2 regions of the Devosia sp. WQ 349K1 genome follow, and region 2 is predicted to be linked to the other one. Evidence: riboswitches for the same ligand, from Rfam matches in the RefSeq annotation. Region 2 holds a riboswitch; the other holds the start of a gene.

Region 1 (14,830 bases), on a different contig from region 2:
CGCATCGCCTGTCACCGAGCTTGATTGATTAGAAGCTGGCCTTAGCGCCGACGTAGAAGGTGCGGCCCGGAGAGTTGAACCCGTAAACGGTTTGATTGGCCGTGTTGAGAATGTTCGTCACGCGGCCATAGACTTCGACGTTCTCATTGACCTTGTAGTTGAGGCCTGCGCTGAGGTCCGTGAAGGCGGGGATTGTGGCGAGTCCGCCGTTTGACCAATCGCTGTCTTTGGCTTCGCCGACAAAGCTTGCACTGGTGTGCAAAGTTAGGGGGATGTCTTCGAGCGTGTATCGCAGGTTGACGACGCCGACGTGGGCCGGACGACGAACTTCGATTTCACCATCAGCTGTTCGGGCGTGCGTATAGGTGTAGCTGGCGGAGGCGACAAAGCCATTGAGGAAATCGAGCGTGCCGGTCAGTTCCAGCCCTTGGCGCGTGCTGATACCGGGAAGATTTATGACGGTCGATGTCCCGGAGGAGCTGGCTGTTTTGATCAGATCTTCTAGTCTTTGATTGAAGTAGGTCGCATCGACAATCAGTTGGCCACCGAAGAGCGACTGCTCAACGCCAATGTCCCACGCAAAGCTCTGCTCTGGACGCAGATTTGGGTTCGGTGTGAACGTGCTGCTGCCGCCGTAGAACTGCTCGTAGAACGAGGGGTTAGAAGAGCCCGTGCCGAGGGAGGCGTGAAGATGCGTTCCAGCCTCGGGGATTTGCCAGGCAGAGCTAAGGCTGTAGCTGGTAAAATCCTCAAATCGATCATTGAGATCGTGGCGTACCGCAGCGGTGACATAGAATTGGTTTGCGAACCTCCCGCGATACTCCCCGGCGAAAGCATGGGTCGAGCGCGTGAACATGTCAGCGTCATAGGAAGACTTGTAGGTCTCTTGGGTCAGGTCGTAGCCGCCAGTGATGGTGTGTTCGGCGCTGAGAAGGTCCGGCGTATAGAAACGATGGCCGAGCTGATAGCTGCCCTTGTAACGGCGCGTTGTCGCGTCGGAGTCGCCCCATGCGCCGCCCTGAAACAGCTGGTCGACCTGATTTGCGCTGAAGCGCGCGGTTTGGAACCAGCTCGCGTCCTCATTCGTCCAGCGGCCGCCGAGCGAGCCGAGAAGCTCGCTCGTTCTGGTTGTGTCGCCACTGTCGTTCAATACGCCAAAGCTAGCCTCATTGTCGCCTTCGGCGAGGGTATTGGCGTAGCGCAGATTGCCGTCGAGGGTGACGGACGGAGAAATGTCAGCGCGGAATTTGAAATTGGCATCAAAATGCTGCGCACCGTCTTTTTCATCGCCGATGCTGGAGATGTTAAAGCCGTCGGTCTGGCGGCTGGTAACACTGCCGGACCACGTGAAATTGTCCTGACCATATTGCAGCAGAGCCGAGCCCATCTTGGTGCCGTCACTGCCAAATTCGGTGCCGAGCGTGGTGCGCACCCCGCTGCGAATGCCGGGTTTGGTGACGATATTGATGACGCCCGAAATGGCATTGCTGCCCCAGAATGCGCCCTGTGGGCCGCGCAGAACTTCAATGCGCTCGACCTCGGCGATTTGCAGGCGGCCAAAGTCGAAATCGCCATCGGATGCCGAATTGGCAATGACGCCGTCGATCATGACGAGGGTGTGGTTGGCTTCACCGCCGCGAATGCGGACTTGAGACAAGGAGCCAACCGAGCCGCTGCTCGATACGGCCAGACCGGGCACTTGGCGCAGCACATCGGCGATGTACGGAGCCTTGCTGATTTCGAGCTGCTTGGCGTCGATGACGGTGAGGGAGCGGCCCATCTGTTCGCGCTGCATGGGCGAGCGGTCGGCCTGAATAATGATGGTGCCGAGCACGGCATGCTGAGCAAGCGCGGGGGTGGCGCTGACAATGCAAGCGCTGGCGACAGTGGCCAGCAGTGCTCGTGACATTGGGGAGATTGGAAACTGACGAAGCGTCGCCATGGCAAGTCCTCTTGCCGATCCGCCCGATCAGCACCCAGTGGATATCAGTTCCATGGCAGGTCTCCTGGCTTGCGGGTCAACCGAGCGCTCGCCTTCCCAGCTTTCGCCAGTGGCATGAGTAGCGCACGTCGCCGCTTACAGTTGCGGGGGCAGCTCCGGACTAAGGTCACGCCTTTACCGGATTCCCTATTATCCCCTCGCGGGGACCGTGGACCGCCTATCAATGCGTTTCCAGGGGAGGGGTGTCAATGTGGGCGAGGAGGAAGTTGCTGCGGCGATCCGCGCGGGCCTTGCAAAGCACTCTGCAGGCATAAAAAAAAGGCCGCCAAAGGCGACCTTTCGTATTCTGATCGTAGCGTCGAATTACGACTGCAGCGACAGGTTGATTGCCGATTCACGACCGTCACGGCCGGTTTCGACTTCGTAGGTGACCTTGTCGTTTTCGTACAGGCCATCAACGCCCGAGCGCTGAACAGCAGAAATGTGTACGAAGTGGTCCTTGCCGCCGTTGTCTGGGGTGATGAAACCAAAACCCTTAGTGGCGTTGAAGAACTTGACGGTACCGGTGATGGAAGCCATTTTTATTTCCTTAAAGCTCGGAGCCGAAGCTAAACGAGCAATACTCCAAAGCGACATGCCTGGGAGCCTAACACGTTTGCAAGGTGCATCAGAAAGCCAAGGACCGGTAGAACCGGCAGAAAGGCAGCCGACTTAGGCTGAAAACGTATGAGCACTTTATGCCTGAATTTCATGGTGACAACAAGGCGAAACAGAAGAAATTCTCACTGGCGCTACTAACGCCCTGTATGAATTCGTTTTTTCCGAGGCTTAAAGCGCCTGTTCTCGGCCTAAAAGCGATCTTGCACCGCTGATGTGTCTTGCGAAATTTCCCCAGCGGAATAGCGCTTTCGATTGGTGAAATGGCCGGAAAAGCGGGACGCTGTGCTAGAGTTAGCGCTTATTGATCCCCGTTTTGAGTGACAAAGCCCAAATGAATTCTTCCCGTGTGGACACGCGAATCCTGATGTCGCGCCTAACCCGTTTGGGTGAGATTGGGCGCGATGAGCGTGGTGTTCTGGCGCGTTTGGCGTGCTCTGACGCGGATCGGCAAGGGCGCGATCTGCTTTTGACGTGGGCGCGCGAGTCGGGTTTTGAGACGCGTTGCGACGCGATCGGCAATATTTTCATTGTCTACAATCCGAGTGGATCGGACGAATCGCCGGTTTTGATCGGGTCGCATATCGATAGCGTGATCAACGCGGGGATGTACGACGGTTGCTACGGCGTTTTGGCCGGGCTGGGTGTGTTGGAGACGATCAAAGCCGAGGGGGTGGCGATCAATCGGCCGCTCGCACTGGTTGCTTTTACCAATGAAGAGGGTGTTCGGTTTACGCCCTCGCTGTTCGGTGCACGGGTTTATACCGGCGTTTTGTCGCTCGAGGCCGCCTATGCAACGGCGGATCGGGATGGCGTTACTGTTGGAGAAGAACTCCAGCGCATCGGTTATGTCGGCACGGATAGTTTCCCAACGCCTGCTGCCTATGTGGAACTGCACATAGAACAGGGGCCAGTGTTGGAGGCTGATAAGCGCGACATTGGCGTTGTTACCGGAGTGAACGGGGCCTTTTCGATCCGTGTAAGTTTTGATGGTGTTGCCAATCACGCCGGGACAACGCCGATGCGGTTGCGACGCGATGCGGGGCAGGGCGCAGCGCGGTTTATGCGCTTTGTTGATGAACTGGCGCGGTCGCATACGCCTGATTTGGTGGCGACGGTGGGGACATTCTCACTCGAGCCGGGCGCCATTAATGTCATTCCCTCGCGCGCGGTGCTGACTGTAGATTGCCGCAGCCCGAAGTCGGAGCTTTTGCGCATGGCGCGTGAGGCGATGGCGGCTGAGTTGGCGGCGATCTCTGAAGAGACTGGGCTGGGCACACACATGGCGGTGTTGGGAACCAGCGCGCCGGTTGATTTTGCACCAGATCTTATCGATTGCGTGGAAGAGACTGCCGTGGATCTAGGCTATTCCCATCTGCGACTGCCCTCGGGGGCGGGGCATGATGCGCAGATGATGGCGGCGGTTTGTCCCGCCACCATGATCTTTGTGCCGAGCCTTGGCGGCATCAGCCACAATCCCCTTGAGCATTCTTCTGAGGAAGAATTGGCGAAGGGGGCTGCGGTGTTGCTCGGGGTCGTTGAGGAATTGGTGACGCGTTAAGGCGTCGCCACCCCTTGGTACGGGCGTAGCATTGGGGCAGTGCCTCTAGGGCGCTCGGCTCTAAGACGGTATGCGGGCGATGACTTTGATTTCAAAGTCAAAACCAGAGAGCCAGTTCACGCCGACCGCTGTCCAGTTTGGATAGGGCGCCTCTGGGAAAAATTCCGCGCGGACGGCCATGATATCACCGACCTGATTTTCTGGGTCGGTGTGGAATGTCGTTACGTCGATGATGTCTTCCAGACCCGCTTCAGCTGCGGCGAGAACCGCCTGAAGATTCTGGTAAGCACGTCGAACTTGATCTGCAAATACAGGCTCTGGCGTGCCATCTTCGCGACCGCCAACTTGGCCGGAGACAAAGAGTAAATCGCCCGAGCGCGTGGCAGCGGAGTAGCGGTGCGCCTCATAAAGGGCGTGACGGTTCGCCGGGAAAACCGGTGTGCTTGTGGGCATAAGAATTCTCGCATGTGTTGATCGTCCGCTATGGGACGGCGCGCCTCGATGTGATATACGGCGCGTATGTGAATAGATACAGATACGCACCGTATGTCAACTGGCATACGCAGTGTATGTGAGTTGGTATTTGAAATGGCCCGCAAAACCCGCGCTGAAATGATGGTAGAGACACGCGCCAAGTTGCTGGCGGCGGGGCGCAAGGCCTTTGCCGACCAAGGCTATGCTGACGCGTCGATGGATACGCTGACGGCTGATGTGGGGCTAACGCGGGGCGCGCTCTATCATAATTTTGGCGACAAACGCGGGTTGTTGGCTGCAGTCGTCAATGCAGTCGACACAGAAATGGCGGCGCGTGCCCACGACACCGTTCGTGCGAGCAATCCTGCCAATCTTTGGGAGCAGTTGGTTGCCGAAGGCATCGCTTATATGGAGCTGGCCACGGACCCGGAAATTCGCCGGATTGTGCTGCTCGACGGGCCTGCGGTTTTGGGCGACCCGTCACAGTGGGAAAGTCAGAGCGCTTGCCTCGTTGGTACGCGTTCGATCTTGGTGACGTTAATGGAAGAAGGCGTGGTCAAACGGATGGATATTGAAGCGGCGGCGCGTTTGATGAACGGCGCAGCTCTCAATGCGGCGCTTTGGGTGGCGGCAAGTTCCGATCCCGATATGACCCTGCCGAAAGCGCGAGACGCCTTCCGGCATCTGATGAGTGGATTTTTAGCGCAGTGATATGTGCCGCCACCGAACCTGCGCCTGACTAAGGGGGAGGGATCGGCGCGGTGTTTGAGGAGCGCTGTAAACTAGGCCGAGAGCTTGGCTTGCACTTGCGCTATGTCCGGCAGGGCGGTGCGGGCCCCGACAGCAGAGACGCTGATCGCGGCGGCGGCACAGGCAAAGCGCAAGGTTTCAGCCAGAGATGCGCCGGCGAGATGAGCCGCGAGGAATGCGCCGTTGAAGCAATCGCCTGCGCCGGTGGCGTCAACCAAGCTGGTTGGGAAGCTGGACTGGGTGAGAGCTTGGTCACGGGATACCGAAATTGCGCCTTCGGCGGCGCGGGTGACGGTGATCAGCTGCGGGCCGAAATCGAGGAGCTTTACGACAGCGTCTGGAGTGAGGGGTTCGGCGGAGGTTGCCAGAAAACCGGGCTCATTCATGAAGACGATGTCGGACAGTGTTAGGAGCGCTTCGAGGCGTCCGCGATTGGGTGCAACAGCGGCTTCAATATCGATAGCGACAAGGCAGCCATTGGCGCGGGCGAGCCGGGAAATCGCGGTGAATTCCACGATGTCATAGGGCATCGCATAGACAACGCGGGCCTGCTGTACGGCTGTGGTGAGGCTGAGCTCATCAAAGGCAATGCCCGGCATGGGCGCGTAGACCAGCGCCTTTTCGCCGTCCGCATTGACGATGATCATTGCGGAGGCGGTTGGGTCGTCTGAGACCGTCATATAGTCGTTGGAGATGCCGAGTTTGGCATTCTCTGCGAGCAGCATAGTGCCGTCAGCATCGGCACCGACACGTCCGAACGCGGCAGTCTTGAGGCCGAGGCGGGTTGCGGCGCAAGCAACGTTTGCCGCTGTGCCGCCACCGAATACGCCGAGCTTGCGACCCAAGAGCTTCTCGTCGGCCAGAGGGACCCGGTCGGCGAGATAGATATGGTCGGCGTTTGGATCGCCGTAAGCGAGCAGATCGATGGCGCGCGGGCTTGCCATGCTTAAGCGGCCTTCAACTGCGTAGCGGCTTGCTTGATCTTCCGGCGGGCGACGCGCTCCTGACGAATGTTGAACCCAACGAGGGCAATCAGGGTCAGGGTTGGCGGGATCATGAAGATGATTTGCGAGGGAACGTCAAACGCGCCGAGGCGTGCAGCGAATACGGTCGATGCGCCGAAGACAAGCGCGGCAACGAGTGTGCCCCAAGGATTGCGAGCGCCGAGGAACACTGCCGCAAGGGCAAGGAAACCACGACCGCCGGTCATGTCTGCCTGGAACAGGTTGAGGTAACCCATCGAGAGGAAGACACCGCCGAGGGAAGCCAGAAGGCCGGAGAGCAAAAGAGCCGAATACTGGATTTTGCGAACCGAAATGCCCGAGGCGAGCGCAGCTTCGCGGTTTTCGCCGACAGCACGCAGGCGCAGCCCAAAGCGTGTGCGGTAGAGCAGGATGGCCAACAACGGCGCGGCGATCAGGGCGATGTAGACGATCATATTGTGGCCGTTGCCACCATCGCCGTTAAAGATCGGATCGAGCCACGGCACGCCTTCAAGGAAAGGCATGGAAATATTGGGCAGCATGAAGGTTGTGAGCTGCGCCGTCGAACCCTTGTCGCCCGTGAGGCTAAAGAGGAGGAAGACGGTCAGGCCAGCGGCCAGAATGTTGACGCCGATGCCTGCAACGATGATGTCGGCACCCAACTCAAGATGGAACACGGCCAATAGGCCGGACACGAGAACGCCAGCGCCAACGCCATACACGAGGCCAAAGAGGGCGTAGAACCAGATCGGCGAGCCGGGGAACCAGATGGCGGCATAACCCGAAGCGATTGCGCCAAAGAAGGCAGCAATCAGCATGATGCCTTCAAGCGCCACATTGGTGGAGCCTGCAAGGTCGGAAATCAGGCCGCCCATGGCAGCCAGAATGATCGGGGCGGCTGCGCGCAGGACGGCGGCGAGCAAGGTGCCGAAGGTGACACCCCATGCGGCGAGTTCGAAAGTCATGCGCTGACCTCGGTGGTAGAAGACTTAGCCTTGCGCTGGAACAGCTTGGCGAAAAGGGCAGGGCCAAAGCGTTCAGCAACGACGAAGATGATGATGAAGGCTTGAATGATCATGACCATTTCACGGGTCACGTCAGTCGAGCGTTCCATGATCTGAGCGCCCACACGTAGATAGGCGTAGAGCAGCGCCACTAGCGGCACCGCCAAGGGATTATTGCGAGCCAGAAGCGCCACAACCATGCCCTCAAAACCAATGCCGGGGGCCAAATCCATCGGCAGGTTTTTAAGAAGGCCGTTGGCCGTGTGGAAACCCGCGAGACCTGCAAAAATGCCGCCGATGCCCATGGAGAGTGCAGTGGCCCAGCGCACCGGCACGCCAGCATATTTAGCAAAGCGCGGGTTTTCGCCGACCAAGTTGATCTCGAAGCCGGTTTTGGTCCGGCGCATGATCAGCCAGACGATGATCGCGGCCGCGATAGCGAGGAAAATAACCGGGGTGACATTGGTGCGGTTGATCAGGATCGGCATCAGGGCTTCTTCCGGGAACGGCCCGGTGGTGATGAAGCCTGCAGTCGGATCGCGCAGCAGATAGGTGATGCAGAAGCGGTAGAATTGGAGCGCGATGACATTGAGCATCAGCGTCGCGACGATTTCATTGGTGCCGAAGCGGGCCTTCAGGGCGCCGGGGATCAGGCCCCAAATAAAGCCCGAAGTCATGGCGGCGAGGCAAGCGGCCGGCAGCACAACCCAGGACGGGCCTTGCAGCGTCATACTGACAGCACCGGCAGCGAGAGCGCCGAAGAACAGCTGGCCGTCTGCGCCCATGGTGAACTGTTTGGCGCGGAAGGGGATCGCAACCGCTAGACCCAGCAGGGTCAGCGTAGTGGCGTCTTCGAGCAGTGAGCCGACGCGGGTGAGGCGCTTGATGGACAGCTCACCATCTTCAAACGAGATTTCTGGCCATGCGCCGGTGAGCAAGATTTTGAACGCTCCGACCGGGTCTTCGCTGGCGAAGGTGGTCATGATGAAACCGCAGAGCAAAGCTGCTGCGATAACGAAAACGAGGCGTCCGACGCGGGAGATCATGGAGCCTTTGGCAGAAGCTGGCGCGCTCATGAAGCTGTACTCTGAAGTTCGGTAGCAAAGGGGGCGCTGAGCTGGGCAGAGGCGTCTGGCTGACGCTTGAGGCCGGTCATGTAGAGCCCGATTTCGCGCTGATCGACGGTGTCGGCGCGGAAGTGTGCGGTAATCTCGCCTTTGAACAGGACCGCGATGCGATCCGAGAGAGCGAGTACTTCTTCAAGGTCGGCGGAGATCAGGAGCACTGCGCAACCACGGTCGCGCGCAGCAATGACTTCGTCGCGAAGGCCCTGGGCCGCGCCGATGTCGACGCCACGGGTGGGCTGGGCGGCGATGAAAAAGCGTGGCTGAGACGAGAGCTCGCGCGCCATAACCACTTTTTGCATATTGCCGCCAGACAGCGCAGCAACCGGGGTTTTGCCCGAGGATGTTTTGACGCCGAATTTCTTTATCAGCTCAACGCCGCGCTGCTTGATATAGCTCGTGTTCAGCCAGCCAAACTTGGAGGTTGGGGCGTGATAATAAGAGGTGGCGGCAAGGTTCTCGTCGATGGACAGCGTTGCAGCGACGCCATCGGTGAGGCGATCTTCAGGGACCGCCGCCATGCCCATTTCGCGCGCCTTACGCACGCCCAGGCCGACAAAGCTGTCGCCGCCGATTTCGGCAGTGCCGGAATGCGGATCGGCGAGACCGGAGAGGACGCGGGCCAAGAAATCCTGACCATTGCCTTCAACGCCAGCGATGCCGAGGATTTCGCCCGGCGCGACGTCTAGGGTGACGTTGGAGAGTTCGATGGTGCCTTGATTGTTGATGTGACCGAGATTGCGGACCACCACGAGTGGGGTCTTGTCGCGGGCATCAACGCGGGGGACGGGGGGGATCGAGAGGGGGCGACCAACCATCATTTCAGCGATAGTTTTATGATCGATATCGACGGTGTCGGCTGCGCCAGTCACCTTGCCATCGCGCAGGACGGTCAGGCGATTGGAGATCGCTTTCACTTCCGCAAGCTTATGGGTGATGATGACGACAGTCACGCCGGACGCCACGAGGCGCTGGATCGCGGCAAACAGCTCATCGCATTCTTGCGGGGTTAGCACTGCCGTGGGTTCATCCATGAGGATGATGCGCGCGCCGCGGTAGAGCGTCTTTAAAATTTCAACGCGCTGCTGGGTCCCGATAGAACAATCGGCAACTTTGGCAGCGGGGTTCACGTCGAGACCATAGGTCGACGCGAGATCGGCGACTGCCTTTTCAGCGGCAGCGCGGTCCAGCAGTCCATTGGACTGGCGCGGTTCTTGGCCCAGCACGATATTTTCTGCAATGGTCAGTGAAGGCACCAGATTAAGGTGCTGCGCCACCATGCCAACGCCAGCGGCAATTGCCTGGCTTGGGTGGGTGAAACGCGCGGGCTGGCCGTTGATCAGAATCTGACCGGAGGTTGGGGTTTCAAGGCCATAGATCATTTTCATGATCGTGGACTTGCCAGCGCCATTCTCGCCGCAGATCGCGTGGATTTCTCCAGCACGAATGGTCAGCGAGACATGTTCATTGGCGAGCGTGCCATTGGGATAGCGCTTGGTGACGTCGCGCAACTCAATAGCAGGGGCGCCCTCGGAAATCGAAGGGGCGATGTGCATCTAAAAATCTCCGAGGGCAGATAGGCTTAGAGAGTTGTTGGAACGTCGATAGAGCCGTCGATGATCTTGGCTTCTATGACCTTGATCTCTTCCATCACGTCAGCTGGAACGACAGCATCGGTGTACTTGTTGACGGCGATAGCGATCGCGCCTTCCTTCAGGCCAAGCGATTCAGCCGAGCCGAGCTTGAGTTCGCCCTTCTGGAGCTGCTCGAAAGCGTAGACGACAGAATTGTCGACCTGCTTGAGGACCGAGGTGAAGATGCGTTCTGCGGTTTCCGGACGGGATTCTTCGAAGAGAAGAGCCTGATCGGAATCGACGCCGATGACATAGCGGCCAGCTTCAACAGCGGCTTCAATGGTGCCCTGACCCGAAGCGCCTGCGACCTGGAACACAATGCTTGCGCCCTGATCGTACATGGCCTTGCCGATTTCCTTGCCAACGGCAGGATCAGCGAAGGAGTTCGAGTACTGCTTGAGGACTTCGATTTCCGGGATGATCGACTTTGCGCCAGCTTCGTAGCCAACGAGGAAGTCATCGATAACCGGGATCGGCATTGCGCCGACAACACCGAGCTTGGAGCCTTCGGCAATGTCTTCAACGCCAGCCGTGGTGAGACGAGCCGACAGAGCGCCAGCAACGAATGCGCCTTCGTTCTGACGGAAGAGGATGGAGTAGACGTTTTCACAGCCGCAAACGGCGTAGTCCACGGTGCCGTCAAAGACGACGAAGCGGATTTCTGGGAATTCTACCGCGATCTTTTCGATCAGCGGGACCATGGTGAAGGTGCCTGCAACGATGGTGTCGTAGTCGCCGCTTTCAGCGATATCGAACAGCGCTGCTTCCCAACGGGTTGGGTCGTAACCGCCTTCGACGGTCTTGGTTTCGATGCCCATTTCAGCATTGATGCGCTGAATGCCGCGTTCCGCGGAGTCGAAGAACGACTTGTCGCCGAGAGTGCCGTTGATGAAGTAAACGACACTTTCCGGGGCGCGCTGCAGATCTTCCGCCATCGCGCCACCCGCAGTCGCCAGCGTCAGTGCGCTAACAGCAAGACCTGCGGCCTTCAAAACCTTCAACATGAGCTCTCCTAAGCTACTTCGTGAGTTGGCTGAACTGGTTAATCCTGGTCGTGTAGCGATACGTCGATACGTAACGCATCACGCAGTATTCGATGGGCTGGCGGCGATCGGACAAGGTGACCCGCTCACACAGCAGCAGGGGCGAGCCCTGCTCAACATTAAGATGGGACGCGTCTTCAGGCCCTGCGGCAATTGCGCCGAGGCTCTCAAGTGCTTCTGCCAGCGAGATATTAAATCGAGCGCGGAGCAGCTTATAAAGGGAACCAACCTCAGCAAGCTCGCTTAGCGTGAAAGAGCTGTTTTGGGGTAGGTTCAGATAGGCTTCCTGCAAACCAACGGGCCGGTCGTCGACCGTGCGAATGCGGACGACTTTGGTGATGAGGCGCTTGGGCTCAATCTCAAGTACGCCAGCGATAGCGATGCTGGCGGGAATTTGTTCGACAGAAAGAACGGTTTGACCGGCGGTTTCGCCACGCTTGCTGGTATCGACAGAGAAGCCATCTATGAACCGCGACATCTGCTGAACGGCTGGTGGGGAGACAAAGGTCCCGCGCCCGTGATCGCCGTAGACGACGCCGATCGTCTCAAGAAGTTTTAGTGATTTACGGACGGTGTCGCGACTGACTTGGTAGCGCAGGGCGAGATCGCGCTCGGCGGGCAGCGGCCCATCGGCGGCAAATTCACCTGTTTCGATCGCCGCGCGCAATTGTTCTGCGAGGCGGCGGTAGAGCGGTCCATCTGTGTTCAGTGCAGAAGAGGTCATGAGAGATCCCTGTCGGACGGGGGCGTGCTAAGTGGCACGTACCAATAAGTCAACTTCACGGATTAGTGATTAAATATCAGGCAGGGCTGCGCAAAATTTGACTTCAGTGGTACGTACCAATAGAAGCCGGGGTGATATTTTAGGGAGTCTTATGTATGGCTGAACTGCCAAGCTTTATTGCGTTTACGGGTTTGGATAACCCCGCGCAGATCGGTGATTTGCGGGCGCTTTCAGCGCGTTACCCGATTGAATGGGGCGTCTTGGTGGATGATGCGCAGACAGAAAAGCCGCTGTTTCCAGATGCAGAAAAACGCAAAGCTTTTGTGACAGCGGGTGGGCTGCGCTTGGCAGCCCATGTGTGCGGAGAACAGGCACGCCGCATTGCCAACGAGCCAGACAGCGTGGACGTAGAACTATTTGGTTATTCCCGCGTCCAAGTTAATCACAGCTTTACCGGGAGTTCGGCCGCCCACATCGAGAACACCGTCTATTTCGGGCGGAAGATCGGGGTTCGCTCAATGCTGCAGTTCAGCAAAGAGACGCCTAGCGATTCTCGCCTCGATTGGTTGTTCGATGTGTCCTTTGGCACAGGCGTAGCGCCAACCGCGTGGCCGACGTTGGCGAAGAATGGTCCCTTCGTGGGCTTCTCGGGCGGGATCGGGCCAGACACGGTAACGGATGTGCTGAAGGCGATCGATGCGCCGCAGGGCGTTCAGTACTGGATCGACATGGAGTCGCGCATCCGCACAGACGGCTACCTCGACCTGAACAAGTGCGAGGCCGTGTGCCGGGCCGTTTACGGTTGATTGCAGGCTAAAAAGCAGATGCGAAAAGGGGCGGTATAGACCGCCCCTTTTTTATTGCCAGTTACGGGTGTGGTGCTGGCGCGACGGCCAGCTTGGGCTCCGGCGTTTCCTCTGGATGGATCCGGAACCATGCCACGTAGAGCGCAGGCAGGAACACCAGCGTGAGGATCGTGCCCACCAAAATTCCGCCGATCATGGCATAGGCCATCGGCTCCCAGAACACTTCCGTCGCAATGGGAATAAGACCCAAGCTGGCGGCGAGCGCAGTGAGGATGATCGGGCGCACACGGTGTTCCGTGGCATCGACGACGGCGTTCCACGCATGCATCCCCTCGGAGCGCAGATGCTCGATCTGCACAATGAGGATCACCGAATTTCGGATGAGGATGCCGACGAGGGCCAAGACGCCGAGAATGGCGACAAAGCCCAGGGGTTTGCCGAAGGGCAGGAGCGCCGCGACGACGCCAATGACCGCGAGCGGGGCCACAGCGAAGACGAGGATGAGGCGCGAGAAGCTCTGTAGCTGGATCATGAGCACTGTGGCCATGATGAAGAGCATGAGCGGGACGACGGCAACGATCGGCGTGATCGATTGCTCGCTGCTTTCCACTTCGCCGCCGGCGACAACGGAGTAGCCCGCGGGAAGCGATTGAGCGAAGTCAGCGACCAATGGGGCCAATGCGCTGGCAACGCTGGCGGGCTGGATTGTGCCGACAACATCAGCATTGAGCGTGATGGTTGGCGCACGGTCGCGTCGATTGATGACCGGTTGCTCCTGCTCATAGCGCAGGGTCGCGATCGAGGAGAGGGGGATGGAGCGACCATCGCCCGTTGCCAACTGCATGTCTTGCAGGGGTTCTATAGACCCACGATCACTGGCTTCGGACCGTCCGGTGACAGTGACGAGGTAGATATTGTCTCTAATCTGCGTAATCGGCTGACCAGAGGTGACGCCATTGAGGGCCGTAGAGATGTCGCTGTTGGAAATGCCCAGCTGACGGGCTTTGTCCTCAAGCACATCGACCTGCACAACTTGCATGCTTTCCATCCAATCATAGCGAACCGGACCGAGGTCTGGGTTCTGGCTAATGACGGAGGCGAGACGCTGCGCTTGGGTGCGGAGGGTTTGGACGTCCGGGCCGCTCACACGATACTGGATCGGGCGGGTGACAGGAGGGCCGAGCGCGAGACGACGCACATAGGTATCAGTGCCGGGGAAGGTCTGCTGCAGATAGGCTTCGATATCCGCCTTCACCCCATCACGGACCTTAAGGCCCTTTGTGACAATGACGGTCTGGGCAATGTTTGGCATGGCCACCGGCACATCAAGGGTCAGAACGAAGCGCGGCGCGCCTTCGCCAATGTGGCTCGAGTAGTGATCGATGTTCGGGTTTTGAGCGAGAAGGTCGGATTCGAACTTGGTGACCTGTCGTTCAGTTTCGGCAATCGAGGCGTTTTGCGGCAAGGTCCATTCCACGATCAGCTCTGGTCGGTCCGAGGATGGGAAGAACTGCTGCGGAATTAGGGTCATGCCAAAGAGGGAGGCGCCAAAGAGCGCAATGGTGACGACAATAGTAAGCCAGCGATGGCGCATCGCCCCTTGAATGACGGCCGAGAAGGCGCGCATGGCGCGGCTCTTTTTGCCAGCCTTATGCTTCATCTGCTTTGGCAGAATGGAAACGCCAATGAGCGGGGTGAAGAGCACGGCCACCACCCATGAAACCAAGAGGGCTATCGCCAACACCACGAAGAGCGTGAAAGTGAATTCGCCAGCCTGGGATGAGTTTAGGCCGATAGGGACGAAGCCCGCCACAGTGACGATAGTGCCGGTGAGCATGGGGAAGGCGGTGGAGGTGTAAACGGCCACGGCAGCCTTTTTGAGAGTGTCTCCTGCCTCGAGGCGCGACACCATCATTTCCACGGCGATCATGGCATCGTCGACCAGAAGCCCGAGCGAGATGATGAGAGCGCCGAGCGACACACGCTGAAGCGAAATGTCGAGATAGCTCATGAAGAGGAAGGTGATTGCGAGCACGAGCGGAATGGAGAGGGCGACCACCATGCCGGCACGCAAGCCGAGGCTGACGAAGCAGACCACGAGAACAATGCCAACAGCCTCAAACAAGGC
Region 2 (14,830 bases):
GGCTCACCAGCCCACCGGCTTTGATCAATGGTCGGTTCTTCCGGGCCAGGGCGACTATTTCGACCCGGTCATGATCGACAGCAATGGGCCACATGTTGAGCCCGGCTACGCCAGCGACATCATCACCGACAAGACAATCGCGTTTATGGAGCAGTGCGACCGCGAGCGCCCGTTCTTCGTGATGTGTCACCACAAGGCGCCGCATCGCCCATTCGTGCCGCATCCGCGCTATCGCGAGCTTTACACCGAAGATCTGCCGATCCCAGAAACTTATGACGACGACTATTCCAACCGCGCTTCGGCGGCGGAACTGGCGCGTATGCGGGTTCGTCAGGACATGACCTACGAAGACTTGGGGCTGGTACAGCCTGAGGGCGGCGACGAAGTCGGCAGCGCTATTCGCAGCGAAAACGGCGCAATCAGCCGCAACGTTCCCGATCTGGAAGACGTGTCCGGCCTCGTACTGATCTGCAAGGACACTGGCACCAATTTCACCTTCAAGACCAAGCGCGAACTCGATGTGTTCAAGTATCAGCGCTACATCAAGCGCTATCTGCGCACGGTCGCGGGCATTGATGACAATGTTGGGCGCCTGCTCGACTATCTCGACAGCAATGGCCTGACCGAAAACACCATGGTCATCTACACCTCCGACCAGGGCTTCTTCCTCGGTGAACATGGCTGGTTTGATAAGCGCTTCATGTATGAAGAGTCGCTGCAGATGCCGTTCGTCATCCGTTACCCAGAGGGTATTGCGCCACAGTCGGTGACCAAGCGCATCGCATCGAATGTCGATTTTGCCCCGACATTCCTTGATTACGCTGGCGTGCAGATCCCGAACTTCATGCAGGGCGTCAGCATGCGTCCGATCTTGGAAAAGACCGACGATGCGAGCTGGCAGGATCTGGCCTACCATCGCTATTGGATGCACAAGGACTATTACCACAACGCCTTTGCGCACTACGGCATTCGCGATAATCGCTACAAGCTGATCTATTGGTACAATGATGCGCTCGACCAGCCCGGTGCATTCAATGGCGATGAGCCACCTGAATGGGAATTGTTCGACTGCCAGAGCGACCCGAAAGAACTGGTCAATCTTGCCAATGATCCGAAGTATCGTGAGATTTTCCTAGCCATGCTGGAAAAGCTGGATCACAAGATGACGGAAATCGGCGATATCGCAGAACACGATAGTGCCGCTATACGCGTCCAAAGCTAAGATGATCCGTCGCCCATAAAATGAGCCAATGTTGCCGCCCGCCATCGCCGAATGCCACTAGTCTCCTCCCGGAGCAGACGACTGCCACCACAGTCTCTGCTGCCGAGGTTTCGGTCGGCGTCGTAGCGATTGCGGGCGGCAAGAGTTTTGTCGGCACCAACACACCGGCCATTGAGCAGGATGGTGAGGGGCCGCAAAGAAGTGTTACCCTCGCCCCATATGGGATCAGCGCCACTACGGTGACGAACGCTGAGTTTGAGCGATTTGTCGCCGCCACAGGCTATATCACTGAGGCCGAGCGCATCGGCTGGTCGCCTGTTTTCGACAGCTCCCGCGAACACCTTGCGCACGCCGCCTCGGTGGGCAATCAACTGCCGTGGTGGAAGATTGTTGAAGGGGCACGCTGGAACCACCCAGAAGGGCCGCAGTCGGATCTGCGGGACCGGGAAGATCATCCTGTCGTGCAAGTCTCGTGGAATGATGCGAACGCTTATGCCCGTTGGGCGGGTGGGCGACTGCCCACCGAGGCGGAGTGGGAACATGCAGCCCGAGGTGGCGCACATCCACAGCGTTTTCCCTGGGGCGATGCAGAACCAAGCGACAGCGATATTTACTGCAATATCTGGCAGGGCAGCTTCCCGCGGCACAATAGTTTGACCGACGGCTATCTACTGACAGCGCCCGCAAAGAGCTTCGAACCCAATAGTTTGGGGCTCTACAACATGGCGGGTAATGTTTGGGAGTGGACGCAGGACGCGTTCAAAATTCGCTCTCTGAGCAAGTCGGCCAAGCTTCGCAATGCCAGTGCGGCACAGCACAAAGAGAAAGTACTCAAAGGAGGTTCGTTCCTTTGTCACATCTCCTATTGCTACCGCTATCGGATTGCGGCACGTATGGCCATGTCGCCGGATAGTGCGGGATCAAATGCAGGCTTCCGCCTTGCATTTTCGAGCCGCACGTGATGTCCAGCACACCTCGCATGTTTATCGCTCTCGAGTGGTTAGCCTCGGCGCTTTAAGCGCCTGTTTTTAATATCGTCCCCGGTGCGCAATGCCCATCTATCTGCCTATCGCTGAACTCTCCGTCGATCTGTTTTTCCTGATCGGTATCGGTGCCGCGATCGGCTTCATTTCGGGTCTGTTTGGTGTTGGCGGCGGCTTCCTGATGACGCCGCTGCTGCTGTTTTCTGGCGTGCCCGCCGCAGTTGCCGTTGCTTCGGTTACAGCGCAGGTTGCCGCTTCCTCAACGTCCGGGGCAATTTCCTATTTCCGCAAAGGCGGGATAGACTTCAAGCTTGCCGCCTATCTCGTTGGCGGGGGCGTCGGCGGATCGATTGCGGCTATCGGCGTTCTGGCTCTGCTGCGCCAATGGGGTCAGGTCGATTTCTTCATTGCTATCAGCTATGTGGTGCTGCTTGGTTTTGTCGGCTCGTCCATGCTGTTTGAAAGCGTTCGCGCGATCATCCGCGCGCGCCGCAAGGACTATGTGCCGACGCCGAAGCCACAGGGTTCGTCCTGGTTGCAGCGCCTGCCGCTGCGCACACAATTCCCCCGCTCAAAGCTCTATATTTCCGTCATTCCGGTGATCGGCATCGGCTTTTGCGTCGGCATTTTGGGCGCGCTGCTCGGACTGGGCGGCGGCTTTATCCTCGTCCCTGCCCTCGTTTACCTGTTGCGCGTTCCGGGCAATGTGGTCATTGGCACCTCGCTCGTCCATCTGCTCGTGGTCATGCTCGTCACCTGCGTGCTGCAGGCCGTGACCAATCAGTCGGTCGATATTCTCCTCGCCTTCTGCCTGATGGTGGGCAGCGTGGTTGGCGCGCAATTTGGCGCCTCCGCTGGTCAGACGATCAAGGGTGAGCAATTGCGGGCGCTGTTGGCTCTGCTGATTTTGCTGATTGCGACGCGCTTCGGCTTTTCGCTGTTCACCATGCCAGCCGACCCGTTCACCGTCACAACCATTGGGTTTGGAGAAACACTGTGATGTTCTCCCGCCTCCGAAAAACCATCGCCGCCACACTGCTGATTATCGCTGCCGCCACAGCACCCGTCGCAGCGCAGGGCCTGGTTCTGGCCAATTCGGACCCCGTCGTTGCCGTCCACTCCAATTTTGCAGGCCAGAGTTTTACCCTCTTCGGCGCGATCGACCCGGCTGCGCACAATCTTCCCGCTGACACCAGCTATGACGTCGTGATGGTGATCAAAGGTCCACCGCATGACCAACGTGTCAGCATGAAGGGGCGCGAGCTTGGGGTGGTGCTGACCACCGACATGACGATGTATAAGGGCGTCCCAAGCTATTACGCCATTTTGTCCAATCGACCGCTCAACGTCATCCTGCCGGAAGGTTTGAACGAGCGGCCTGACTTCAGTCTGCTGCGCGTCGTGGAAGCCTCCCATCTGTCGGGACCACAAGAGCTCAACAGCGAGTTTGTGCGGATCAAAACCAAGGGCGGCACCTATAGCGAGAACGCTATGGGCGTGGTGTTTCTCTCCCGGACCGGCTTTGCCGCGCGCATCTCCCTGCCCTCACACGTCTCCAACGGGCTCTACATTGCGCAGGCCTATCTCTACGCCAATGGCGAGCTCATAACGGAAACCACCACGCGATTTGCGGTTCGCACCGAAGGGTTCGAGCGCATGCTGGTGGATAGCGCACGCAATCACTCTCTCCTCTACGGTCTCGCCGCAGCATTCCTCGCTCTGTTCACTGGCTGGCTCGGTGGCGTTGTCTTCCGCCGCTAAACGAGGCTTCGTTTAGGATCTACGACTTAGCTCCCAAAGAAAAATGCGGCAAGCTGGCCACAAGACAGCGCGCAGATGACCGCGTGCGCGCCCGGCGGCCGAATTGCGACCTCGCGCGTTGCGCGGAAAACGCAGCACCCCTCTTTTACTAATATATCAGAGCCTTCCGGAATGTGCATTTCTTCGGCACTTTCGTGTACCGACAGACAGGCTGTCTACAGCTAAACTGCTGGCGTTTGGCGCGCTGTGACGCTGACAAAGTCCAGATATCCGCGCTTCTGCGAGGGGCAGAGCATCCATCAAATCAACGCGACTTCCCCATAGACACCTATGGAGAATGCCAATACCATCAGATGGTTGTAGGAGGATTTTCGCTTCCCACCCTGTGTGGCGAGGCGTGTTTTCCCTAGAATTTAAGTCATTTCGACGTTCCGAATTCATTAGCATTTCTAGAATCCCGGAGACCTCATGTTCAAATTACTCAGCCTGACCTGCTGCGCTGCTGTATTAGCCAGCTCATCCATTGCCCTTGCTCAGGACGCCGCGCCAAAGCCGGAGGAGCTTCCCTTCGTTGCCGGCATGCCAGTGGGCATAGTGGACAGGGAGGGCGCGCATACTCCGGCCTCTGATAATGTGAAGGTCTTTGGCGCCATCGTCAGTGCAGAAAGCTGCTCCTATGACGAGACGAGGAATTTGGTTATTGCGGTGAACCGTGGTGCGCCACAGAACCGTTTCCCGAATGATGGTTTCGTCTCGCTCATCAATCACGACGGGTCCGTCCACACCCCGCGCTGGATCGGCGCCAACCGCAACGGCCTCACTCTCAATGAGCCGTTCGGCAGCGACATCCATGAGGGCATTCTCTATCTCGCTGATAGCGATGGCGGCACCGCCGAGGACGATCCACGCACAGCCGTGATCCGCAAGTTTGACATTGCGACCGGCGCGCCCGTCGGCGAAGTGCCAGTGGCTGGTGTCGCTTGGCTCAATGACATTGAAGTGGCCAGTGACGGTACGATCTACGGGTCAGACACCGGCATGGGCCCAGCGGGTACGCCACAGCGCATTTTCAAGGTTACACCAGAAGGTGAAACCAGCGTATTCCTCGAAGGCGCGCCACTGGCCCTGCCCAATGGCGTCGGCATCGACAATGACGGAAACATCGTGATCGCCAATATGGGTGATGACGCTGTTCTGACCTTCTCCGTCGATGGCGAACTGCTCAACACGGAAAAAGCGGCGCAGCCAGGCAGCGATGGCCTCGTTATCATGGCTGACGGCACCAAATATGTGAGCAGCGTCATGCAAGGCGGGATCTCGAAGATGGTGCCAGGCGCTGAAGCTGAGCTGATCGCAACCGGCATCCCGAGCGCAGCCTCCATGTGCTACGATGCTGAAGCCAATCAGCTGGTTGTTCCGCTCAACAACAACAACGGCTTGGCATTTGTGCCACTGAGCTAACATCCGGCTTTTGAGTGTCCCAAACTGAGCGCCGCATTGGTACAGCGCTCAGGGATGGCCAGACACTTCATCGGTTAAAAGAAAAGGCGGCCTCAAGGGCCGCCTTTTCCATTTTGCTTATTCTGCTGGCTGCAAGGCAGCTGGCTTTTCGGAAGCGGGTGGTGTTGCCACAACTTCACCAGACAGCGCCTTATTCATCTGCTCAACGTCCAGCTCGCCTTCCCAACGGGCCACGACCAGACACGCAACGGCATTGCCGGTGAGGTTGGTCAGTGCGCGGCATTCGGACATGAAGCGGTCGATGCCGAGGATCAGCGCCATGCCTGCGATTGGCACGGATGGAATAACCGAGAGGGTTGCCGCCAGGGTAATGAAGCCCGCGCCAGTGATGCCTGCAGCGCCCTTCGAGCTCAACATCGCCACCAACAGCAGGATGATCTGATCCCAAAGCGAGAGCTCAATGCCAGTCGCCTGCGCGATGAACAGCGCCGCCATGGTCATGTAGATATTGGTGCCGTCGAGGTTGAAGGAGTAGCCAGTCGGGATCACCAGACCAACAACCGACTTCTTCGCACCAGCGTCTTCCATCTTCTGCATCAGAGTTGGGAGAGCAGCTTCGGAGGAAGACGTGCCGAGAACGAGCAGAAGCTCGTCCTTAATGTAGCGGATGAGGGCGAAAATGGAGAACCCATTGTACTTCGCCACTGCGCCGAGGATGACCACGACGAAGAGGAAAGAGGTCAGGTAGAAGGTGCCGACAAGCAGCGCCAGATTGGCAATGGAACCAATGCCATAGCGACCGATGGTGAAGGCCATAGCGCCGAAGGCACCGATTGGAGCGGCCTTCATCAGGATCGAAACGATCTTGAAGATTGGTGCAGTCAGGGTCTGGAACAGGTCCAGCACCGGCTTGCCACGTTCGCCAACGGCGGCGAGAGCCACACCGAACAGGATGGCGACGAACAGAACCTGCAGGATGTTGCCGTCAGCGAAGGCGCTGACCATGGTGTCGGGGATGATGCCCATCAGGAAGCCTGTGATGGTGCTATCATGCGCCTTGTCCGCATAGCCCTGCACTGCAGCCTGATCGAGCGTTGCTGGATCGATGTTGAGGCCAGCGCCGGGCTGAACCAAATTGGCAACGATAAGGCCAACGATCAGCGCCAGGGTAGAGAAGGTGAGGAAGTAGATCATCGCCTTGCCAACGACCTTACCAACCTTGCTCAGATCGCTCATGCCAGCAATGCCTGTGGCAACGGTGAGGAAGATCACCGGCGCAATGATCATCTTCACCAGCTTGATGAAGGCATCGCCGAGAGGCTTCATTTCTGTGCCGATGGCCGGCCAGAAGTGGCCGAGCAAAATACCGACAACGATTGCGAAGATCACCTGCACATAGAGGTGCTTGTAGAGAGGTATCTTTGGGGCAGAAGAGTCTGCCATTGAATGGGGCATCATGGTCTCACTCCCGTAGGGGGGCCGCAGTTGCGCGGCTCGTTGTGCTCCCACTCCTTTCGCAACTAGTGTGCCAGTTACCGACTTCACCCCTATCTCTCTGATAAACCGTCACAAAACTTCCAAAGAACTGCCACATTACGCGAGTTTGTGCGTAAATCCACACATCGTGAATTGCAGTTTGTGCGAAAATCCGCACAAGGATGCGCATGGATTTTTCTCTCAAACGCATAGTCCGCGGCCCGCTTTTGCAATGGGCATTTTTGGGCGCTGTGCTGCTGGCCCTAGGCGGGGTGGCGCTGACTGTCGGCGCCTATGTTGGTGAGGCGGAAGCGGACGCCGAGGTGCTCGAGCGTGGAGACGCAACCACACAATTGCAGGTGTCGGCGCTGCTCGCAGAACTCGATAAACAGCGCGCGGTCCGCTTTCTGGTGGCCCGGGACGCCGACGTCATCGCTACCCTCAATAACGGTCAGCCATTGGCCGTCGCGGGGCTAAACCAGAAGCTGAGAACGCTCGCTGAAGGCGCTGGGGCGAGTGTGATCTATGTGATCAATGTCGCCGGCGACACCATTGCGGCGAGCAATTTCGACACTGACGAGAGCTTTGTCGGGAACAACTACCAGTATCGCGCCTATTTCCGCGATGCGATGTCGGGCGGCACGGGCCAGCTTTTCGCCATGGGAGCGACCAGCCGTGTTCCCGGGCTTTATGTGTCCGAGCGCATTGAGGGACCCGATGGCACGCTGGGCGTGGCCGTTGTCAAAATTGACTTTAGATTGCTCGAGACCCTCTGGGCGCCGGGGAATGCTGCCACTTACGTGACAGATGCCAGAGACGTCGTGCTGCTCTCAAGTGTGCCGAATTGGCAGTTTTACGCCGCCGAGACGAAGAGCGCGGCTGAAGTCGCGGGATTGCGACAAAGCTTGCAGTATCTCTCTGCGCCTTTGCGGCCCCTGCCCATTGCGTCTCATGAAGGGCGCACGGATGTCGTTGAGGCCCTCATTCCACCCCACGAGACGCCACATCAGTTTGCCCGGGTGCAGATTGCGGTCCCGACAACGGATTGGCAGCTCTCCGCACTCTTTCCAGTAGAAGCTGAGCGGGCGGCGGCGATCACCACCACGCGCTCCAATGCCTTGCTGGTCCTGGCCGCGGGGGCGGCTTTGGCCGCTCTGGCCTTGGCTTTACTGCAACGGTCGGACCGGGTCGGGCGGCGCATGGCCGATCAGCACCACGCATTGGAGCTTGCCGTCGAGACGCGCACAGCCGATTTGGCCGCGACCAACCACGCTCTGGTGGAAGTGATCAACGAACGCGACACAGCCGAGTTGAACGCGGCTCGATTGAGAGATGAGCTTACCCAAGCCAATCGCCTCGCATCACTAGGGCAAATTGCGGCCGGTGTGGCGCATGAAATCAACCAGCCATTGGGTGCCATCCGCGCCTATGCGGACAATGGGCAGGTCTTTCTACAGCGCAGTGCCAATGCCGAAGCGCTGGAGAATTTTGGGGCGATTTCGCGCCTCACGGACCGCATTACCAAGATCACCGAACACCTTCGCGATTTTTCACGGAAGGGTGGACGGAACGCGGTAATGATGGATCTGCGCAGTGCCGTGGACGCGGCGCTGAGCCTATTGGGCGCGAACATTCGGCATCAGAATGTGCGGATCGACTACACGCGGCCGCAGACAGATGTGCCGATTTTTGCAGATGAGACCGGGGTCGAACAGATCATCGTCAACCTCATCCAGAACGCCCTAGAGGCTCTTGAGGGGCGAGCGAACAAAGCCATATTCATCGCCTTTTCGAGTGAGCCCGGAAGCGTAAACCTGCGGGTGACGGACAACGGACCTGGGGTTTCGCCGGACATGGCAGAACGCATATTCACCCCGTTTTCGACCAGCAAGGCGAAGGGGCTCGGACTTGGGCTCGTGATCAGCCAAGACCTCGCACAGAGCTTTGGCGCGAGCCTGCTTCTAGACCCCAACACAGCATCCGGCGCGAGCTTTGTGCTCCGTTTTCCGAGACCGACCCCATGACCAAAACCATCGCCCTGATTGATGATGATGCCGATTTTCGCACGGCAACAGCGCAAAGCCTGACGCTGGCTGGCTTTGACGTTTTGCAGTTCGGCTCGGCGGAAGACGCCCTCAAGCAGATCGACAGCCAGTTCGCGGGTGTGGTGGTCAGCGACATTCGCATGCCGAAGATGAGCGGGTTTGATCTGTTCACCCAAATTGGCGCTATCGACGCCGCTCTGCCGGTGATCCTCATCACAGGGCATGGCGACATCGATATGGCTGTGCGCGCGGTGCAGGCCGGGGCTTACGATTTCATCGCCAAGCCCATGCCACCGCAGAGACTCATTCTCACTGTCGAAAATGCCCTCGAAAAACGCCGCCTGACACTCGAAAATCGTCGCCTCAAGACAGCGTTGATTGAGACCGAGGATAGCCTGCCTCTGCTGGGGCAAACGCCGGTGATGGAACGCTTGCGTCGGACGCTCAAGCAAATCGCTAATGCTGATGTCGATGTGCTGATTTTGGGCGAAACCGGGTCTGGCAAAGAAGTCGTGGCCAGCGCCCTGCATCAATGGAGCCGCAGATCGGTCAACGAATTCGTGCCCATTAACTGCGGCGCACTGCCCGAGAGCGTCATCGAGAGCGAGCTTTTTGGCCATGAGATCGGCGCTTTTACCGGCGCTGCCAAGCAACGTATTGGCCGGCTCGAACACTCGTCTGGCGGCACGCTGTTCCTCGACGAACTCGAAAGCATGCCACTGGCGACGCAAGTGAAGTTTCTGCGCGTTTTAGAGGTGCGCCGGATCAGCCCGCTTGGCACCAATAAAATCCGCGACTTGGATTTACGCGTCGTTGCGGCGTCGAAAGTGGATTTGGCAGAGGCCTCGCGACGCGGCGAGTTCCGCGAAGACCTGTTCTATCGCCTTAATGTGGTGAGCGTTTCCATCCCCCCACTGCGTGAACGCAGAGACGACATCCCACTGCTCTTTACGCACTTCCTCAATCGGGCGGCGAAGCGGTTCAAGGTTGAAGCCCCGGAGGTCGATAGCGTGCTCTACGATTTCCTGATGATGCATGACTGGCCGGGCAATGTGCGCGAATTGGGCCATTTCGCTGAACGGTTTGTGCTCGGTCTAGAAGAAGATCAACCGGCTCAACCTGAAACTGCCGCCCGGCTGCCCCTGCCCGAGCGTTTGGCGCGAACCGAGGCCGAGATTTTGCGCCAAACCCTCAAGATGCACGCAGGCGATGTGGCTGCCTGTTTGGCCGATCTCGGTATTCCGCGAAAGACCTTTTACGACAAGCTCAAGCGCCACGGCATTACCCGCGCGGACGCGTGAGACCTCGGCACGACGTCACCGTCCAACGACGGAAACGTCTGCCCTCGCTCAAGAACCTTTCGCACAGCATCAAAACTTAAAGATATAAAGATATCTTTATATGGATTGACGTTCGGTTGAATGTGATCGATAGTACGCAGGCCTAGGTTCTTCAGCCGTTCGCTGTAACGCGTTGAAGCTAAGAGGGAAGTTGGTGCCTCGTTTCAACGAGAAAGCCAATGCTGCCCCCGCAACTGTAAGTGGCGAGCTGACATCCAAAGTGTCACTGGGGTTATCCCTGGGAAGACGGATGGAGGCTTTGACCCACGAGCCAGGAGACCTGCCTGTGGCGAGATAACGTTCACGGGCGGGGTGTCCCAGTGTGCCGTAGCAAAGGTCGCTGCGCGGCCAGCCTTGCTATGCATTCGCGATGCCTTGCCCCCACACTTGGGGCAAACCTGTCCCAAACAGAATTAACCGCCGCCATCCGTGGCGCAGCTTTGCTTCCGTTCCCGCTGTGGGCACGGGCGTGAGACGGCACCGGTAACGGCCCAGGACGGCTTTTCGCAAAGCCAGCGCAACAGACAGTTTGGGGCAGATAAGACGATGACCAAAACCATAGAGTTCTCAATTCGCAGCATTGATTTTGACGAAAACTATGTTCCTGCCGACAACACCCGCCTGACGACCAATTTCGCCAATCTGGCACGCGGGGAAACGCGCCAGCAAAATCTGCGCAACGCGCTGAGCATGATCAACAACCGCTTCAACAGCCTAATCCATTGGGACAATGAGAGCGGTGACCGATACGCTGTCCGGCTCAAGATCATTTCCATCGATCTCAACATAGCCGACCAGAGCACGAAGACGGCGTTTCCGCTGATCGAAATGCTCCAAACTGAAATCCACGACACGCTCACCGATGCCCTTATCCCGGGCGTGACCGGCAACAGCCTCTCGTCCTATGTGCGCGACTATGATTTCAGCGTGGTGTTGGCGGCGCATAAGGCGAGCGGCGTAGGCACGAGCGTGCCCGTCGACTTTGGCGATCTGCACGGCGATCTCTTCAAGAGCCTGCTGAACTCAGACGTCTACAAGACGCACTTCCGCAAACCACCCGTGATTTGCATCAGCGCATCGAGCAGCAAAATCTACGAGCAGACCGGGAATGCGCATCCCGTGCTTGGCGTTGAATATCGTCAAAACGACTTTTCGCTCACCGACAGCTATTTCCTCAAGACCGGCCTCAAACCGCGCTTCTTCATGCCACCCAACAGTTCAGCGCCGTTTGCCTTCTACTTCACCGGCGATCTGGCGAACGATTACTCCAACCTCGAACTGGCCAGCACGATTGCCACGATGGAGACCTTCCAGCGCATCTATCGCCCGGAAATCTACAACGCCAACTCAGTCGCTGGTCGGCGCTATCAGCCGAGTTTGAACCATCAGGATTATTCGCTGACCCAAGTGGTCTACGACCGCGAAGAACGCAGCCGGCTGGGCGTTGACCAAGGAAAGTTTGCCAAAGAGCAGCTTATCGAGCCCTTCCAGCACGTCCTCAGCCAATGGGCGCGCGAAAACGCACATCGCTAAGCCCCAGAAAATCGAGACATTCCCATGACAAAACTCCTCCCCACCTCGACAGCTGGCAGCTTGCCGAAACCTTCGTGGCTGGCGCAGCCAGAAACCCTTTGGTCGCCTTGGAAACTGGAAGGCGCAGGCCTTTTGGAAGGCAAGCAAGACGCTCTGCGGTTGTCGCTGCACGAGCAGCAGCTTGCGGGCCTCGACATTGTTGGCGATGGCGAACAGACCCGCCAGCATTTCGTCACCACTTTCATCGAACACCTTTCGGGCGTTGACTTTGAGAAGCGGGAAACAGTCCGCATACGCAATCGCTACGACGCCAGTGTCCCCACGGTGGTGAGCGCTGTCAGCCGCGACAAGCCTGTGTTCGTGGAAGACGCCAAATTCTTGCGCCAGCAAACCACGCAGAAGATCAAATGGGCCCTGCCCGGCCCGATGACCATGATCGATACGCTCTATGACGCCCACTACAAGAGCCGCGAAAAACTCGCCTGGGAGTTTGCGAAAATCCTCAATGAGGAAGCAAGAGAGTTGGAAGCGGCTGGCGTGGACATCATCCAGTTCGACGAGCCAGCGTTCAATGTCTTCTTTGATGAGGTCAATGAATGGGGCGTCGCCGCGCTCGAACGCGCCATTAAAGGGCTCAAGTGCAAGACTGCCGTTCACATCTGCTATGGCTATGGCATTAAGGCCAATACCGATTGGAAAAAGACGCTGGGCCAAGAGTGGCGTCAGTATGAGCAGGTATTCCCAAAGCTGCAGAAGTCAAACATCGATATGGTCTCGCTGGAGTGCCAGAACTCGCATGTGCCGATGGATTTGATCGAACTTTTGCGCGGCAAAGATGTGATGGTGGGCGCAATCGATGTGGCAAGCACCACAATCGAAACGCCTGAGCAAGTCGCCGACACCCTTCGCAAGGCTTTGCAGTTTGTCGACGCCGACAAGCTTTACCCCTGCACCAATTGCGGCCTCGCGCCACTGTCGCGCGACGTCGCTCGCGGCAAGCTCAGCGCCCTCAGTGCGGGCGCAGCCATCGTGCGCTTAGAGCTTACATCCTAAAGCGCTCAGCCTTCGCGTGGCGGCCCGCCGCCGCCACGTCCTTGCCGCAGATATCTTCGCGCTGGTTGCCAAATCGACCCGCAAAAATTCTGCAAACATCACGACGCGGCGCGAAAACCGCGCGGCGATCGCTGGCCCCTTTTTGACTAAGAGACTGCCATGGGCACGATAGACCTTCGCTCCACCACCGTCGACAAAACCACGTTCCGCAACGGCATGGCACGCCTGGGGTCCGCCGTGAACGTCGTCACCACCCTGTTTGAAGGACAAGACTACGGCTTCACCGCTTCGGCCGTGTGCAGCGTCAGCGATACGCCAGCAACACTGCTGGTGTGCATCAACCGGGCGAGTTCGTGCTTCAAGGCGTTCGAAAATGCCGGCCAATTTTGCGTCAACACCCTATCGCCAGGACAAGAAGATTTCTCGCGTCGTTTCGGTGGCGGCACGCCAATGAGCGAAAGGTTCGCGACTGGCGACTGGCACCGTGGGCAGAGTGGAGCGCCGATTTTGGCCAATGCGGCGGTAAGCTTTGAATGCGAATTGGCAAGCTATGTCGACGAAGCAACGCACCGCATCCTATTTGGCCGCGTCATTTCCGTGCGAGAAAATAACCGGCCGGGCACCTTGCTCTATTGCAACAGGGAATATCTAAACGGGTGAGGGACGGCGGAGGCGTCTGGGCATGGGAGCTGACCTGTAAATCCCGTTGATGTCGTCTTACTTGACGAGACGTGCCCCCGATAGCGGGCCATCTGCCAGACGCTTTTCCGGGTATATGCGCGCCGTAGTGGTCGGATGGCGGTGTCCAAGCTCAGCTTGGCAACGAGCCGCTTCCGGTTGAGTTTTCTTACTCGAACTAGCGCGAGCACTTCCTTTCCGAGGGCATCAGCCCGGCGATGGTCCTCGACCTGCTTCAAAGTGAACGCGATCTGCGCCTCGGTAGACATAGGACATCACGCTTCAACTGATAAGGGAAACAGCCAGAGCAGGCCTCGGGGTCGTGATTGGGGAGTAAACTGGTTAGTCGAGCCCCAATCCTTGATCATCGAAAAACCGTACGCTTTCAGCATCCACGTCGAGAGCAAGGCTTTCGCCGCGCTGTAGCGGCCGGTCGCCGTCTAGAACGGCAAGCCATGTACTTCCGGTGGGAAGTTCTAAGTTCACCACGGTCTCATTGCCTAACCGCTCCACCAACCCGATCCGACCAACAATCGCACCCGACTGCGCCTGTTTCAAATCGTGTGGCCTAATTCCAAGGGTGAGCTTGTCGCCCGGCTTTAGTCCAACCGTCTCGCGACGAACGGTCAATCGAACGATGTCTTGCCCGCTCACTGTGACACTCGCCCCATCAACTTTTTCAACCGTGACAGGTGTGAAGTTCATCTTTGGCGACCCGATGAAGCCAGCTACAAAGAGGTTCGCTGGCTTTTTGTATAGCTCGATTGGTGAGCCAACCTGCTGAACAACGCCCCCGTCAAGAACGACGATTTTGTCGGCCAAGGTCATCGCCTCAACCTGATCGTGGGTGACGTAAATCATTGTAGCGCCGAGATCTTTGTGCAACTTAGCCAGCTCCATGCGCATGTCGACCCGCAGCGCAGCATCGAGATTGCTGAGAGGCTCATCGAACAGAAACACTTCTGGCTGACGCACGATCGCCCGGCCTATGGCGACGCGCTGTCGTTGACCACCTGATAGCTGGCTGGGCTTACGATCGAGCAGATGCTCCATTTGCAGAATGCGGGCCGTTTCACGGATCTTCTTGTCACGTATATCTTTCGGCACACCTGCGAGCTTCAGACCAAAGCCGACATTGTTGTAGACCGTCATGTGCGGATAGAGCGCGTAGGATTGGAATACCATGGCGATACCACGGTCGCGTGGTTCGACGTCGTTGACGACACGATCGCCAATGACAAGTTCGCCGCCGGTGATTTCCTCTAGGCCCGCGATCAT

What was found. A riboswitch is a leader RNA that binds a small molecule or an ion and turns the genes downstream of it on or off. The one in region 2 is predicted to bind cobalamin.
Region 1: linked by a shared signal. The riboswitch ahead of JHL21_RS14025 (TonB-dependent siderophore receptor) and the one ahead of JHL21_RS16750 (putative oxygenase MesX) in region 2 are both predicted to bind cobalamin.

The regions. Positions count from the first base shown of each region.
Region 1 is NZ_JAENGO010000007.1:3,128-17,957, forward strand. Features, by position in the region: gene JHL21_RS14025 (TonB-dependent siderophore receptor) at 29-1,942, opposite strand; cobalamin riboswitch at 1,979-2,168, opposite strand; gene JHL21_RS14030 (cold-shock protein) at 2,306-2,521, opposite strand; gene JHL21_RS14035 (Zn-dependent hydrolase) at 2,934-4,160, shown strand; gene JHL21_RS14040 (RidA family protein) at 4,221-4,613, opposite strand; gene JHL21_RS14045 (TetR/AcrR family transcriptional regulator) at 4,749-5,345, shown strand; gene JHL21_RS14050 (carbohydrate kinase family protein) at 5,417-6,328, opposite strand; gene JHL21_RS14055 (ABC transporter permease) at 6,331-7,332, opposite strand; gene JHL21_RS14060 (ABC transporter permease) at 7,329-8,447, opposite strand; gene JHL21_RS14065 (ABC transporter ATP-binding protein) at 8,444-10,051, opposite strand; gene JHL21_RS14070 (BMP family protein) at 10,078-11,133, opposite strand; gene JHL21_RS14075 (GntR family transcriptional regulator) at 11,147-11,896, opposite strand; gene JHL21_RS14080 (phosphoribosylanthranilate isomerase) at 12,052-12,702, shown strand; gene JHL21_RS14085 (efflux RND transporter permease subunit) at 12,764-14,830, opposite strand, start outside.
Region 2 is NZ_JAENGO010000009.1:66,388-81,217, forward strand. Features, by position in the region: gene JHL21_RS16710 (sulfatase) at 1-1,222, shown strand, start outside; gene JHL21_RS16715 (formylglycine-generating enzyme family protein) at 1,243-2,184, shown strand; gene JHL21_RS16720 (sulfite exporter TauE/SafE family protein) at 2,273-3,205, shown strand; gene JHL21_RS16725 (TIGR02186 family protein) at 3,205-3,966, shown strand; gene JHL21_RS16730 (SMP-30/gluconolactonase/LRE family protein) at 4,435-5,427, shown strand; gene JHL21_RS16735 (dicarboxylate/amino acid:cation symporter) at 5,545-6,885, opposite strand; gene JHL21_RS16740 (ATP-binding protein) at 7,092-8,927, shown strand; gene JHL21_RS16745 (sigma-54 dependent transcriptional regulator) at 8,924-10,249, shown strand; cobalamin riboswitch at 10,377-10,591, shown strand; gene JHL21_RS16750 (putative oxygenase MesX) at 10,835-11,821, shown strand; gene JHL21_RS16755 (methionine synthase) at 11,846-12,874, shown strand; gene JHL21_RS16760 (flavin reductase) at 13,034-13,534, shown strand; gene JHL21_RS16765 (ABC transporter ATP-binding protein) at 13,895-14,830, opposite strand, start outside.